DNA from 3 places in the Xanthomonas sp. NCPPB 1132 genome. Region 3 is predicted to be linked to each of the others. Evidence: riboswitches for the same ligand, from Rfam matches in the RefSeq annotation. Region 3 holds a riboswitch; each other region holds the start of a gene.

Region 1 (5,068 bases), 370 kb from region 3:
TGTCGCGGCCATCGAACGGCACGCGCTCGGCGCCGAGGATCTGCCCGCCGGTGGAGCGCTGCACCCGACGCACCGCGTCGGACAGCGAACTGCCGCCATAGTCCCGATTGCGCCCCGCATCGCGCTCCGGCGGCGCCATCACCCCCGGCATGGGCGGCTGCTGCGCACGGCCATGACCAGCCGCGACCGACGCCAGCGCGAGCGCGAACACAGCGGCGAAGCGGTAGTGGCGGGAAGCGGAAGAAGTCACGACGGGCATCCTAACGGACTGATCGGAAACGTTCAAAACTTGTGAAGCGCGACACCTCGCGGGGACGACGGCGACCTCGAGAAATCGAGGCAAATTCTTGATTTTTCGGGGTGAATCCGGTCTGAACTTTTCCGGGCGCCACCGGCGACATTCAGTCAAATGAACCTGTGGAAGGCCGATGCAAGGGCCGCGCCAGCGATCTGGAGAGGCCCTCGGCAGGTGCTTCAGAGCGTCTCCCAGCAGGCAGAGACTAGTCGCCAGACCCTGAACGGACTCCCTGAACGAGCAGGGGGAAAGTGGGATCCGGGTCCACCACCGAGCAGGCCACGATGTCGTCGGACGCCTCTGCGCGAAGGTGATGACGGCCCGCCACCACGCAGCAGCTGCGGTCCGAAGACGCTCCCTGGATCGGGTCAGGCCGCGGCGCGCGCCGCCCCGTCGGTGACCGCCAGCGCCTGCTCCAGCAGCGCCCAATCGGCCCCGGGGCGGTGCGCCCCTTCGCTGAGCACTTGGCGGAAGGTACGCCCGCCGGGCTGGCCGTGGAACAGCCCGAGCAGGTGCCGGGTGATGTGCTTGAGCGCCAGGCCTTCGGCCAGGCGTGCCTCGACGTAGGGACGCAGCGCGCGCAGCAGTTCCGCGCGCGGGCGCAGAGCGGCGCCGGTCAGGGCCGCGTCCAGCCGGTGCAGGACGTAGGGGTCGTGGTAGGCGGCGCGGCCCAGCATCACCCCGTCCACCGCCTGCAACTGCGCCTGCGCCGTCTCCACCGCAGCCAGGCCACCGTTGAGCACCACCTGCAGTTGCGGCCGCTCGCGCTTGAGCCGGTGCGCCCAGTCGTAGCGCAGCGGCGGCACTTCGCGGTTCTCCTTCGGCGACAGGCCCTGCAGCCAGGCGTTGCGCGCGTGCACCACGAACAGCCCGCAGCCGGCCGCGGCGACCTGGTCGACAAAGGCCAGGAACACCGCGTAGTCGTCGTCCTGATCCACGCCCAGCCGGCATTTCACCGTCACCGGGATGTCCACCGCCGCGACCATCGCCGCCACGCACTCGGCGACCAGCGCCGGCTCGCGCATCAGGCAGGCCCCAAAGCGCCCGGCCTGCACCCGGTCGGACGGGCAGCCGCAATTGAGGTTGATCTCGTCGTAGCCCCAGTCCTGGCCGATCCGCGCCGCCTGCGCCAACAGCGCCGGCTCGCTGCCGCCGAGCTGCAGGGCCAGCGGATGCTCGGACGCATCGAAATCCAGCAGCCGCGCGCGATCGCCCAGCACCACCGCATTGGCGTGCACCATCTCAGTGTACAGCCGCGCCGACGGCGCCAGCAGCCGATGGAACACCCGGCAATGGCGGTCGGTCCAGTCCATCATCGGCGCCACGGACAGCCGCAGCGAGGCGGCGTAGCGCGCGGGGAGATCGGCGGCGGGGAGCGGAAGCATCATCGGCACGGCGGACGGGCGCCGTCGGCACAAGCCGCAGCGCCAGGTCATTGGCTTAGGGATCAATAGCTTACACGTTCGCGACAAACGCTGCCGGGCCGAGCCCGCAAAACACACCTGGCCCTTGACCGCCCGCCGCATCCGGCCTATCGTGCGCTCGCCGAAGGTATTCATCGCTTCATTCGGATGAAGGGATGAATTTAAACGGGAATCCGGTGACGGCTGGCGCCGCAAGCGCCTGCCCATTCCGGAGCTGCCCCGCAGCGGTGAATGGAAACGACCTCCGTCAATGGCACTGGGCCGGCGCATGCCGGCCTGGGAAGCGACGGACAGTAGGTGCGCAGCCAACGTGGTGCGCGTGTCCATCAGCCCGAATACCGGCCCCGGCCGGAGGACCGTGCGTCCTCCGATTCGACCTGGCGCCTCCGCGGGGAGGCGGCCGGACCGCGACCCGGCCTTGCGCCGCGCCGCGCCGTCCGCCTGCCCGCGCGGTACCGGTTCGCCCGCGGGGGCGAAGGTCGCTGGCGTGGCGGGCGGTCCGTGCGAACGGGGCGCGCGGCGCGCGGTTCCTTCGTTCCTCAATGCCCTTGAACGCAATGAGGAAACGCAACATGACGATCGTGACAAACCTGGGCTTCCCGCGCATCGGTGCGCGGCGCGAGCTCAAGCAGGCGCTGGAACGCTACTGGCGCCGCGACATCGACGGCGCGCAACTGCAGGACACCGCACGCGAGCTGCGCCTGCGCCACTGGCAACTGCAACGCGACGCCGGGGTGGACGTGCCGCCCAGCAACGACTTCAGCCTGTACGACGCGATGCTCGACACCGCCTTCCTGTTCGATGCGATCCCGCAACGCTACCGCGCGCTGGCCGATGCCGATCCGCTGGCCGGCTACTTCGCGATGGCGCGCGGCACGCAGGAACACGGCCTGGACCTGCATGCGCTGGAAATGACCAAGTGGTTCGACACCAACTACCACTACCTGGTGCCGGAGCTGGCACGGCGCCAGCACTTCCGCCTGCGCGGCGACAAGCCGGTGGTGGAATTCCTGGAAGCCAAGGCGCAGGGCATCCAGACCCGGCCGGTGCTGATCGGGCCGGTGACCTTCCTGGCGCTGTCCAAGACCGTGGACGGCAGCGACCGCTGGGCGCTGCTGGACAGCCTGCTGCCTGTGTACGCCGAACTGCTGCAGCGCCTGCATGCGGCCGGCGCCGGCTGGGTGCAGCTCGACGAACCGGCGCTGGTGCTGGACCTGGACGAGGCCGCACGCGCCGCCTATCGCCGCGCGTATGACGTCCTGGCACAGGCGGTGCGGCCGAAACTGCTGCTGACCAGCTACTTCGGCGAGCTGGGCGACAACCTCGACCTGGCGATGGCGTTGCCGGTGGACGGCGTGCACGTGGACCTGGTGCGTGGCGTGGCGCAGCTGGACGCGGTGCTGCAGGCGCTGCCGGCCGGGCGCGTGCTCTCCGCTGGCCTGGTCAACGGCCGCAACGTGTGGCGTACGCCGCTGGACAACGCGCTGACCCTGGCCCGCTACGCCGCCGGCCATGTCGGCCGCGAGCGGCTGTGGCTGGCGCCCTCGTGCTCGCTGCTGCACGTGCCGGTGGATCTGCAGCAGGAGACCAGGCTGGACCGCGAACTGGTCGGCTGGCTGGCCTTCGCCAGGCAGAAGCTGCAGGAACTGCGCACCCTGGCCGATGCGCTGGACGACCAGCCGCAGGCGCAGGCCGCGCTGGATGCGGCGCGCGAAGCGCTGGCCAGCCGTCGCGCTTCGACCCGCGTGCACCGCGCCGAGGTGGCGCGGCGGGTGGACGCGCTGACCGACGACGCCGGCCGCCGGCAGTCGCCGTACGCGCAGCGCCGGCAGGCGCAGCAGGCGGCGCTGCGGCTGCCGCTGTATCCGACCACCACCATCGGCTCGTTCCCGCAGACCGAGCAGGTGCGGCAGGTGCGTGCGCAGCACAAGGCCGGCAAGCTCGACGATGCCGCGTACGACGCGTTCCTGGCCGCCGAGACCGAACGCTGCGTGCGTGCGCAGGAGCACCTGGGGCTGGACGTGCTGGTGCACGGCGAGTTCGAGCGCAACGACATGGTCGAATACTTCGGCGAGCAGTTGGACGGCTTCGCCTTCACCCGCCACGGCTGGGTGCAGAGCTACGGCTCGCGCTGCGTGAAGCCGCCGATCATCTACGGCGACGTGCAGCGCCCGGCACCGATGACGCTGCGCTGGACCACCTACGCGCAGTCGCTGACCGAGCGGCCGATGAAGGGCATGCTGACCGGGCCGGTGACGGTGCTGCAGTGGTCGTTCGTGCGCGACGACCAGGAACGGGCGCAGACCTGCCGGCAGATCGCGCTGGCGCTGCGCGACGAGGTGCGCGACCTGGAGGCGGCCGGCATCGGCGTGATCCAGATCGACGAGCCGGCGATCCGCGAAGGCCTGCCACTGCGTCGCGCCGACTGGCAGGCGTACCTGGACTGGGCGGTGCAGTGCTTCCGCATCGCCGCGGCCGGCGTGCGCGATGCCACGCAGATCCACACCCACATGTGCTACTCGGAGTTCAACGACATCATCGAGGCGGTGGCGGCGATGGACGCGGACGTGATCTCGATCGAGACCTCACGCTCGCGCATGGAACTGCTGGATGCCTTCGTGCGCTTCCGCTACCCGAACGCGATCGGGCCGGGCGTGTACGACATCCACTCGCCGCGCGTGCCGAGCACGCAGGAGATGGTGGAGTTGCTGGAGAAGGCGCGTGCTGTGCTGGATCCGCAGCAACTGTGGGTCAATCCGGATTGCGGGCTGAAGACCCGCGGCTGGGCGGAAACCCGCAACGCGCTGCAGGCGATGGTGGCGGCGGCGCAGCAGTTGCGCAGCCAGCACGCGCAGGCGGCGTGACCTGGCGATGCCCGGCGCCACGTGCGCCGGGCATCGCGATGGTTGCAGCATGTCCGGCATCCCAGTTCGGCGCGCATTGCTGCATTGCGTCTTTGTCCGGCAATGTGCGCTGGCTATAACCGGAGGCGAACGCGTGGCGAGGGGGCGCTGCGTCCTCGCCGACGTGCTGCCGGCGGCGCACTGCGTCGCGGCTCCGGCATGTACGTCTGCTTCTCAGCACCGCCAGGGAGAGCGCGTCATGCCGAAGCTGTCGAACCTGTCCGCCGTCTGCGTCCTGTGTCTCGTCGTCCCCGCCGCCGCACTGCACGCGGCCGAACTGATTCCCAAACAATTGGCCGGACCGCCCGAGGAGTTCGCGCAGATGCGCGCACCCGCCCCGGCGGAAGCGGCGATCCTGTCCAAGAGCGCGTTGCTGCCGGTGGAATTCTCCGCCGCGCGCAGCAATGGCCCGGCGCAATGGCAGACCACCCTGCCAGTGGAGAACG
Region 2 (5,068 bases), 390 kb from region 3:
CGTACTGCAGCCGGGTCAGCGGGGTGCGCAGGTCGTGGGAGATGCCGGCCAGCAGCAGCGCACGCTCGGCTGCGGCCTGGCGCACGTCGGCGCTGGCCGCGGTGAGCGCCTGCGCCAGCGCGGCGACTTCGCGCGGGCCGCCGGTGGCGATCGGTCCGGCCTGTTCGCCGCGCACCAGGTGCGGCGCGGCCTGCGCCAGTTGCCGCAGCGGCCGCACCATGCGCCGCGCGACCAGCGCAGCGGCGAGCCAGACCAGCAGCGTGCAGCCGGCCAGCATCGCCACGGAAAATCGCCGCAGGCCGTGCCCGCGCGGCTGGCTGGAGAACGCGATCCACAGCGGCGTGGGCGTGGCCAACTGCAGCCACAGGGTGCCGTCGGCGTCGCGCCGCAACGCGCGCCCGGGGCCGAGCTGGTCGGCCGCGCGGCGCTGCACGGCGTCGACCAGCGGGCCGGCGGCATTGGCCGTGGGCGGTGCGCTGCGCAGTTGCAGCCCGGCCTCGCGCAACGCCGGCGCCAGCGCCGCGGCGGCCGGCGAGCGCTGCAGCGCCTCGGCGACATTGGCCAAGCCGTGCAGCACGCGCAGTTGCTGCTGCGCTGCCGGCCGCAACGCCAGTTCGCGGCCGAGCAGCAGCGCCAGCAGGCCGGCGCCGGCCAGCACCAGCGCGATCACCAGCGCCAGTTGCCCGAACAGGCTGCGCGGCCAGCCGCTGGCGCGGAAGGCAGGCGCGCTCATGCCTGCGGCTCCGGCGGTACGTACACATAGCCCACGCCCCACACCGTCTGGATCAGCCGCGGCGTGCGCACGTCGTCTTCCAGCAGCTTGCGCAGCCGCGCCACGATCACGTCGATGCTGCGGCCCAGCGGCTCGTGTTCGCGGCCGTGCGCCAGGCTGGACAGGCGGTCGCGGCTCAGCGGCTGCTGTGGGTGCCGCAGCAGCACCGACAGCACCGCGAACTCGGCGGTGGTGAGCTTCAGCGGTTCGCCGTCGCGGCGCAGCTCGCGCCGTCCCAGGTGCAGGCGGAAGCGGCCGAAGCCGATCTCGCCGCCGTCCGGCTGCGGCGCGCCGGCGCCGCCCGGGCGGGTACGGCGCAGCACCGCGCGGATCCGCGCCAGCAGCTCGCGCGGGTTGACCGGCTTGGGCAGGTAGTCGTCGGCGCCGATCTCCAGGCCGACGATGCGGTCGATCTCGTCGCCCTTGGCGGTCAGCATCACGATCGGGGTGTGGTCGCCCTGGCCGCGCAGGCGTCGGCAGATCTCCAGGCCGTTCTCGCCGGGCAGCATCAGGTCCAGCACCACCAGATCATAGTGGCCGCGCGCCAGCGCCTGCTGCAGTTGCATGCCGTCGGCCACCGCCTTGACCGCGAAGCCCTGGCTTTCCAGGTAGCGGCACAGCAGGGCGCGCAGGCGGTCGTCGTCGTCGACCAGCAGCAGGCGGGGAGCGGGCGCGGCATCGTGCATGGACGCCACTATCGGCTGCGCCGCGGCCTGGCGGCAACGGCGATGGCGGCGCATCTGTAAGCGGATGTTTCCGCCGTGGCCTGCGGCAACATCCGCTGGCCGATCCGGCGCCCCGCGCGCCGGCGCCGTGACTACGGTGATGCCTGGCAGCACGCCGCTGCCGTCACCGGAGAACGCCATGTCGCTGTCCCCTCGCACCACCTCCTTGCTGCTGGCGCTGGCCGCCGGCGTCCTGGCCGTGCCCAGCGCCCAGGCACGCGAGCACACCCGCACGCGCAGCGCCGGCGGCGCCGATGGCGCCCGCCACGCGGCCGTGCAGGCCAGCGCCAGCGGCGCCCACGGCAGCGTGCAGCGCGCCCGCCAATGGCAGGCCGACGGCCAGGGCAACGCCAGCGCCAGCAGCGCCGCCACCCGCACGACGGCCGCCGGCGGCAGCGCCACGCGCCAGGGCAGTGCCGAGCGCAACGCCGACGGCAGCGCCAGCCGCCAGGGCAGCGCCAGCGTGCAAGGCGCCGACGGCGCCAGTGCCAGCAGCAGCGGCAGCCTGGCCCGCGCCGCCGACGGCACGCTCAGTGGCAACCGCCAGAGCAGCGTCGCGGGTACACAGGGCAGCTACCAGGGCAGCACCAGCGTGCAGGACGGCAGTGTCGTCCACACCGGCACCTGCACCGACGCCAGCGGCGCGGTGGTGCCGTGCCGGCCCTAGGACAGGCGGCGGTGGTGGGGCCGTCCGGGGGCGCCAACGCCCGTGTTTGCGGCCGGCTTCACGACCCCGTCACGGCCGCGAACGGCCGTCGCGGCCGGGCCGGAATCGGCCGCCCGCGGCAAACCGTTGCCAGGCTTAGGTTTTCGTAATTCCACCCATATTTAGCGTTGACGTGGCCGACCGACCCCACTATCTTGGGGTGGTCGGTTCCGGCGGCCACAAGCCGCGGGATCAAAAGGGAAGCCGGTGCGGCGTGCCAACGCCAACTCCGGCGCTGCCCCGCAGCGGTAATTGGGAACGAACCCGTCATCCGCACTGAGGCGCCCGCCTTGGGAAGCGACGGGCTAGGAACCGGCCACGGCCGTTGCCCATCAGCCCGAAGACCTGCCGACAGCCGCGCGAAGCACACCGCGCGGCGCCGACCGCGCGCTCTCCGGGGGGAGAGGGTCGGTGCAGCGATGACCGCCCGCAGGCCCGGTGCCTGCGCCGTTTGCAGTCTTCGCGACACCGCCCGCCACCTGCGAACCCGGTCGGACCGCTGCCTGCGAGGGTCGGGCGGCCGCGTGCACCACGCTTGGAGACCTTCATGAGCCAGACCCACAGCCTGCCGGCCACCGCGTCCGTCGACGCCGCCGTCGACCCCACGACCGCTGCCGCCACTGCCCAGCCGGAGCCGACGGCCAGCAGCGAGCCGAGCAACGACCAGCGCGCCGTGACCTGGATCGTCAAGGACGGCGGCAACCGCCGCATGGCCTTCGACCGCTCGCGCCTGCAGCGCACCCTGGACCGGATCCACGCCGAGTTCCCGCAGCTGGACGTGAGCGACTACGAGCGCAAGGCCTTCGCCTTCATCGAGAAGAAGGAAAGCCTGTCGGCCGACGACATGGTCGACTACCTGATCCGCGAGGCCGAGTCGCGCGTGGACATCGCCACGCCGGAGTGGGAGTACTTCGCCGCGCGCCTGTACCTGGACCGCCTGTACAAGCGCGCCAGCAAGAACCGTTTCTACGATGCCGGCGAGAAGTACGGCTCCTACGTCGGCCTGCAGGAAAGCCTGGCCGACCGTGGCGTGTACTCGATCGACATCCTCAAGAACTACTCCAAGGACGAGCTGGCCGAAGCCGGCCGCATGATCGATCCGGAGCGCGACAAGCTGTTCGCCTACAACGGCCTGTACCTGCTGGCCACGCGCTACCTGGCCACCGACAACTCGCGCAAGGTGTACGAACTGCCGCAGGAGCGCTGGCTGACCATCGCCCTGTACCTGATGCAGGACGAGAAGCCGCGCGAGCGCCGCATGCAGTTGGTCGGCGAGGCCTACTGGGCGCTGTCCAACCTGTACATGACCGTGGCCACGCCGACCCTGGCCAACGCCGGCAAGATCGGCGGGCAGTTGTCGAGCTGCTTCATCGACACCGTCGACGACAGCCTGCAGGGCATCTACGACTCCAACACCGACGTGGCGCGCGTGTCCAAGCACGGCGGCGGCGTCGGCGCCTACCTGGGCTACGTGCGTTCGTCCGGCTCGGCGATCCGCGGGGTGAAGAACTCCAGCGGCGGCGTGGTGCCGTGGATCAAGCAGCTCAACAACACCGCCGTGTCGGTGGACCAGCTCGGCCAGCGCAAGGGCGCCATCGCCGTGTACCTGGACATCTGGCACCGCGACATCGAGGCGTTCCTGGACCTGCGCCTGAACAACGGCGACCAGCGCCTGCGCGCGCACGACGTGTTCACCGCGGTGTGCGTGCCGGACATCTTCATGGAAGCGGTGGAGCGCCGCGGCGAGTGGTACCTGTTCGACCCGCACGAGGTGAAGGAGGTCAAGGGCTGGTACCTGCAGGACTTCTTCGACGAGAAGCGCGGCGAAGGCAGCTTCCGCGCCCGCTACGAGGAAGTGGTGGCCGACGAGCGCATCGGCCGCAAGGTGGTCAAGGCCATCGACATGTTCAAGCGGATCATGGTCAGCCAGCTGGAGACCGGCAACCCGTTCATGTTCTATCGCGACGAAGTCAATCGCATGAACCCGAACAAGCACCAGGGCATGGTGTATTCCAGCAACCTGTGCACCGAGATCCTGCAGAACATGAGCCCGACGCGGGTCATCCAGGAGATGATCAGCGGCGACCAGATCGTCACCACCAAGCAGGCCGGCGACTTCGTCGTGTGCAACCTGTCCTCGGTGAACCTGGGCCGCGCGGTCACCGCGCAGCCGGACCTGCTGTCGCCGGACATCCTGGAGCGGCTGATCCGCGTCCAGGTGCGCATGCTCGACAACGTCATCGACCTCAACGAGCTGCCGGTGCCGCAGGCCACCATCACCAACCAGAAGTACCGCGCGATCGGCCTGGGCACCTTCGGCTGGCACCACCTGCTGGCGCAGAAGGGCATCGACTGGAATTCGCCGGACGCCGAGGCCTACAGCGATTCGCTGTACGAGCGCATCAACTACCTGACCATCCAGGCGAGCCTGGCGCTGGCCAAGGAGAAGGGCGCGTACAAGGTGTTCAAGGGCAGCGACTGGCAGAACGGCGAGTACTTCACCAAGCGCGGCTACGACAGCGCCGAGTGGCAGGAACTGGCCGCGCAGGTGAGCGTGCACGGCGTGCGCAACGCCTGGATGGTGGCGGTGGCGCCGAACATGAGCACCGCGCAGATCGCCGGCTCCACCGCGTCGATCGACCCGATCTACAGCGCGTTCTACTACGAAGAGAAGAAGGACTTCCGCCGTCCGGTGGTGGCGCCGGGGCTGACCGTGGACACCTATCCGTACTACGAGAAGGGCGCCTACAAGGTCGACCAATTCGCCAGCGTGCGCCAGAACGCGCGCCGCCAGCGTCACGTCGACCAGTCGATCAGCTTCAACTTCTACGTGCCCAGCGGCATCCGCGCCAGCACCCTGCTGGA
Region 3 (5,068 bases):
GCGCGGATCGGTGTGGCTCAGCTGCGCCGACAGTTCCCAGCCGGCCAGCAGCGCATAGCCGGTCAGTTCGGCGCCGCGGATGCGCGCTTCGTCCACGTTCACCGGCAGGAAGCTGATCGCGTCGTAGGAGATCAGGTCCTTGACCCGGGTCTCATAGGCGTTGAAGGTCCAGTTCCAGCTGTCGGCATACTGCGCAATGCCGAGGTTGCCGCTCTTGGAACGTTCCGGCTTCAACGCCGGATTGCCGGCGAACGGGTAGTACAGGTCGTTGAAGGTCGGCGCCTTGAAGCCGGTGCCGACGCTGGCGGTGAGCTTGAGGCCATGCGCCAGTGCCAGGCCCCAGCCGAGGCTGCCGGTGGTGTGCTCGCCGAACTGTTCGTTGTCGTCGCTGCGCACGCTGGCCTGCACCTGCTGCGCGCCGAAGCGGCCCTGGTACTCGGCGAACACGCCGGTGTTGTCACGGCTGTCGACGTCGAAGGCGGTGGTGCTGGTGACGTGCTCGCGCTGCCAGTCGCTGCCGACGCTGAGCAGATGGCCTTCGGCCAGGCTGATGTCGCCCTGCAGCGCGGCGGTGTCGCGGCGGCTGTCGAAGGTGCTGATGAAGCTGCGGGTGCGCGCGCCCGGCGCACGGTAGTAGCTGTCGGCGTCGTCGACGTTGCGGCCCAGTTGCGCGGCCAGGTGCAGGCGATCGGAGGGCGTCCAGTCGAGCTTGCCGCTGAACACCTGCTGGGTGTTGTCGGCCTCGTTGCCGGCGAACAGCGGATCGCCGTCGTATTCGTTGCGGCTGTCGATGTTCAGCGCCTGGCCCTCGATGCGCAGCGTGTCAGTGAGGGCGTAGCCGCCGCGCGCGCTCAGCGAGACGTTGCGGTAGCCGTCGCGGTCGGGTTGGTCGACGAAGCAGCCGGCGAACAGCGTGGCCGAGCCATTGCAGGCATTGATGCCGTCGGTCTTCTGGTAGCCGCCCTGCACGGCCAGCCAGCCGCGCTCGCCGCGGTTACTGAAGCCGGCGCCGGCCTCGCGCAGGCCATGGCTGCCGCCGCCCAGGCTCAGGTTCTGCTGGAAGCCCTGGCCACCGCGGCGGGTGAAGATCTGGATGACGCCGCCGATCGCGTCGGAGCCGTACAGGCTCGAGCGCGGGCCGCGCACGATCTCGATGCGCTCGATCTGGCTCAGCGGCAGGTCCTGGAACGCGGCCAGGCCGGCGCTGGCCGAGCCGATGCGCACGCCGTCCACCAGCACCAGCACGTGGTCCGATTCGCTGCCGCGCAGGTTCAGCGTGGTCAGCTTGCCCAGGCCGCCCTGGTTGGAGACGCCGATGCCGGCGCGGCCCTGCAGCAGCTGCGCCAGCGACGTGGCCTGGCTGCGCTCGATCTCGGCGCGGTCGATGACCTGCGCCGGCACCACGCTGTCCTCCACCGAGATCTGGGTGCGGGTGGCGGTGACCAGGACCTGGTCGAGGTCGGTGGCGGCATCGGCGGCGTGGGCCAGCGCGGGCAGGGACAGGGCGGACGCGATCGCGACCGAAAGCAGGCGGGACGACATGGGTGGCAACTCCGGCGCGCGGCTGCGCGCTGTGACGGCAAGGGAGTCGCGAACGGAAGGTGCAAGCGGACGGCGCCGGACACGGCGCGGCACGCCGCGACGCCCTCCGCATCGCAACCAGTGAACTGCAAGGCCGGTCTCCGGGCTGGCGATCAGGGAGGTGGACCTCCCGGCTGCGACGCCTTCCCATGCCCGGGGCACAGTGGCGCAGGTCGTCAGCGCGGATCGCTTACCGTTGCGGGGGCAGCGCCGGCCTTGTCGCAAGACGCACCGGCTTCCCGTTTCAACCCGCTGGCCGGAGCCGGCGGGTCACCTTGAAGCGGCGCGATTGTACGCGATCGCCGCTGCCCGCGCGGCTCAGTCTGCGTGTGCGCCGTGGCCGTCGTCGTCGCCGTGATGGTCGCCCACCGGGGTGTCGTGCGGGTCCTGCGCGTAGGCGCCGTCGGCGTCATCGTCGCCGCGCGCGTCGTCGCGGTCGAAATGGGTGGTCGCCACCGGCCCGGCGACCGGCAGGCCGCGCTGCGCCGGCAGCGCCGCCGTCGCGGCTTCCAGCTCGCCCAGCAACTGCGCGCGCCGCGCCTCGGACAGTTCCTGCCAGTGGCAGCCGCTGAGCGCGCCTTCCAGCGAATACAGCAGGTTGAGGCTGGGTTTGAAGCCGGCGCGCTTGACCTTGACGAAGGCGCCGACCGCGCCGGCCGCCTCCAGGTCCTGCTGCGTGCGCACGCCGACCTGGCGCAGCCACGCCGCGCTCTTGGGGCCGATGTTGCGCAGCTTGGTGGTGCTCATCGCAGGCTGTCGACGAAGACCTGGGCGATCGCTTCCAGGCCGCGCTGATCGTCGGCGTCGAAGCGGGCCAGGTCGGGGCTGTCCAGATCGAACACGCCCACCAGCGCGCTGTCGCGCAGCAGCGGCACCACCAGTTCCGAACGCGAGGCCGCATCGCAGGCGATGTGCCCGGGGAAGGCCTCCACGTCGTCGATGCGCTGGGTCTGGCCGCTGCTGGCGGCCGCACCGCACACGCCCTTGTGCAGCGGAATGCGCACGCAGGCCGGCAGGCCCTGGAACGGCCCGACCACCAGTTCCTTGCCGTCGTAGAAGTAGAAACCGACCCAGTTCAGCCGCGGCAGCGCGTGGTACACCAGCGCGGCCAGGTTGGCGGCATTGGCGATGCGGTCGGGCTCCCCGGCGACCAGGGCGCGGGCCTGGTCGAGCAACTGGGCGTACTGTTCCGGCTTGCTGCCGGTGAGCGAGGACGAGGCGAACATCGCGCGAGTCTAGCAGCGCGCTGCGTCCGCCGGCACCGCGGCGGCTGACGCGCGCGGCGCGCCCGGCTATCCTGCGCGCCGCCGCGCGTCCCGCCGGCCAACCGACAGGGTTTCGCTTGCATGGCTGTTTCCGCCTTCTACGTCACCGGCACCGATACCGGCATCGGCAAGACCATCGCCAGCACCGCGCTGCTGCACGCCCTGCGCGCGCGCGGCCAGCGCGCGGTGGGGATGAAGCCGGTGGCCAGCGGCTGCACGCTCGAGGCCGACGGCTGGCGCAACGAGGACGCGCTGGCGCTGCAGGATGCGAGCGCGCCGCGCCCGCACTACGACGATCTCAATCCGTACGCGCTGCCGTTGCCGCTGGCGCCGGAACTGGCCGCCGCCGATGCCGGCGTGCAGCTGGAGCTGGCGCCGATCGCGGCCGCGTTCGACCGCCTGCGCGCGCAGGCCGACGTGGTGGTGGTGGAAGGCGTCGGCGGCTGGGCGGCGCCGCTGTCGGCGACGCTGGACCAGGCCGATCTGGCGCGCGCGCTGCGGCTGCCGGTGGTGCTGGTGGTTGGCCTGCGCCTGGGCTGCCTCAACCACGCCCGGCTCAGCGCCGCGGCGATCGCCGCCGACGGCCTTCAGTGCATCGGCTGGATCGGCAACGAGATCGATCCGGCGATGGAGCGCATCGACGACAACATGGCGATGCTGCGCACGCGCCTGCCGATGCCGTGTTGGGGGCGGTTGCCGTACCGGCCGCAACCGCAGGCCGAGCAGTTGGCGGCGCAGTTGCAGCCGTGGGCGGGCATGTCGCCGGACTGATCGACTGCCGGGCGGGTTGTGTGGGAGGGGCTTCAGTTCCGACGCCTCACCAACCAAGCATCGGTGCCGACGCTCTTCCTGCAAGAAAGACAGAAGCGCCACAGCGCACGGGATCAACCAATCCCGAATCCCCACTCCCAAATCCCACCCACAAAAAAAGGCCCGGTAGAGGGAGGGATCTACCGGGCCTTGGGGTTGCACGGGGGGAGGGACCCATGCAGACCGAGGGTGCGTCGGGCGGCGGACCGCAGCGACGTCGAATCGGGTGCTACTTCGCGGCGGGCTTGGCCTTGGGCGCGGCCTGTTCGGTCGCCGCCTCGAACTGGTGCTTGGCGAGCTGGCCGATGGCCTCGGAGGTCTTCAGGCCCAGGCCGAACACTTCCTGGTTGGCCGTGGCCAGCCGCTCGAAGTTGTCGCGGGCGATCTGCAGGCCCTTCGGCCACAGCGCCTGCACGGTGCCCAGGTCGCGCGCCTCGGTCAGTTCGCCGAGGAAGCCGGTGGTGGCCGACACGTTCTTCTCGAAGGTCTTCAACTGCACGCCGAACACGCTCTCGGCGCTCTCCAGCGCCAGTCGGTTGGCACGCGCCGCGGCAGCGGCGAACTGCTGGGTGTAGCTGCTGAACTGGTCGTTGAATTGAGCGGACATCATGCAACTCCGTTGGAATGCCGACTGCTGTTGCAGTGCAACATACGCCCATTCTGCTGCGATGCAACAAAATTTTCTGAAGCCGCTCAGGATTCGTTCAAACTGTCTTTCTGATCAATGGTTTGGCCAAATTCCGCCAGCCCTCGCCGGACGCCTCCGCACCCCTGTTAGGCGCCAACTGCGCGCGCCGAGGACAGGGCGGGCAGGCACTGGATGCCCTCGGTCGTCGCAGTGCCGCTCTTACGATTCCCGAATCCCCATTCCCCATTCCCGGCCTTCTTCAAGCCGGCCCGCGATACCGGCACCCAGAGGTGCAGGTCTCGTGCACCACCACCTCGCTCAGCAGCGGCAGCGCCGGCTTGAGCCGCTCCCAGATCCACACCGCCAGGCGTTCGCTGGTGGGGTTGTCCAGCCCGTCGATATCGTTGAGGTAGTGGTGGTCGAGCTGGTCGTAGAGCGGACGGAACGCCGCCTTGATGTCGCCGAAATCCATGACCCAGCCGCTCTCGGCGCCGGGTTCGCCGCTGACGTGCAATTCGATGCGGAACGAGTGGCCGTGCAGGCGCGCGCACTTGTGGCCGGGCGGCACGTTGGGCAGGCGGTGCGCTGCTTCGAGGGTGAAGACTTTGAAGATATCCATGGGCGGCATTGTACGGTCAGGGGTGGAGCGGCATGGCGCGGTGCGGGACGCGCGAAACGGACGACGTGGCGTGCCGCAGGGCCGGCGACAGGCACGCGACGTCCGGGTGCAGCGGACAAAAAAGGCCGCCCCGAAGGGCGGCCTGGGTGCGTGCGGAGCGCGCGG

The links. A riboswitch is a leader RNA that binds a small molecule or an ion and turns the genes downstream of it on or off. The one in region 3 is predicted to bind cobalamin.
Region 1: it holds a riboswitch for cobalamin, as region 3 does, so the genes downstream of both, metE (5-methyltetrahydropteroyltriglutamate--homocysteine S-methyltransferase) here and btuB (TonB-dependent vitamin B12 receptor) in region 3, are expected to answer to the same signal.
Region 2: it holds a riboswitch for cobalamin, as region 3 does, so the genes downstream of both, AC1G9L_RS01540 (ribonucleoside-diphosphate reductase subunit alpha) here and btuB (TonB-dependent vitamin B12 receptor) in region 3, are expected to answer to the same signal.

The regions. Positions count from the first base shown of each region.
Region 1 is NZ_CM152819.1:376,373-381,440, reverse strand. It holds gene AC1G9L_RS01615 (PepSY domain-containing protein) at 1-259, opposite strand, end outside; gene dusA (tRNA dihydrouridine(20/20a) synthase DusA) at 664-1,683, opposite strand; cobalamin riboswitch at 1,827-2,080, shown strand; gene metE (5-methyltetrahydropteroyltriglutamate--homocysteine S-methyltransferase) at 2,292-4,583, shown strand; gene AC1G9L_RS01600 (choice-of-anchor X domain-containing protein) at 4,822-5,068, shown strand, end outside.
Region 2 is NZ_CM152819.1:358,511-363,578, forward strand. It holds gene AC1G9L_RS01525 (ATP-binding protein) at 1-733, opposite strand, end outside; gene ompR (osmolarity response regulator transcription factor OmpR) at 730-1,458, opposite strand; gene AC1G9L_RS01535 (hypothetical protein) at 1,637-2,164, shown strand; cobalamin riboswitch at 2,352-2,570, shown strand; gene AC1G9L_RS01540 (ribonucleoside-diphosphate reductase subunit alpha) at 2,751-5,068, shown strand, end outside.
Region 3 is NZ_CM152819.1:745,046-750,113, forward strand. It holds gene btuB (TonB-dependent vitamin B12 receptor) at 1-1,542, opposite strand, end outside; cobalamin riboswitch at 1,657-1,874, opposite strand; gene AC1G9L_RS03325 (TfoX/Sxy family protein) at 1,900-2,328, opposite strand; gene AC1G9L_RS03330 (GAF domain-containing protein) at 2,325-2,807, opposite strand; gene bioD (dethiobiotin synthase) at 2,928-3,617, shown strand; gene AC1G9L_RS03340 (phasin family protein) at 3,886-4,263, opposite strand; gene queD (6-carboxytetrahydropterin synthase QueD) at 4,544-4,903, opposite strand.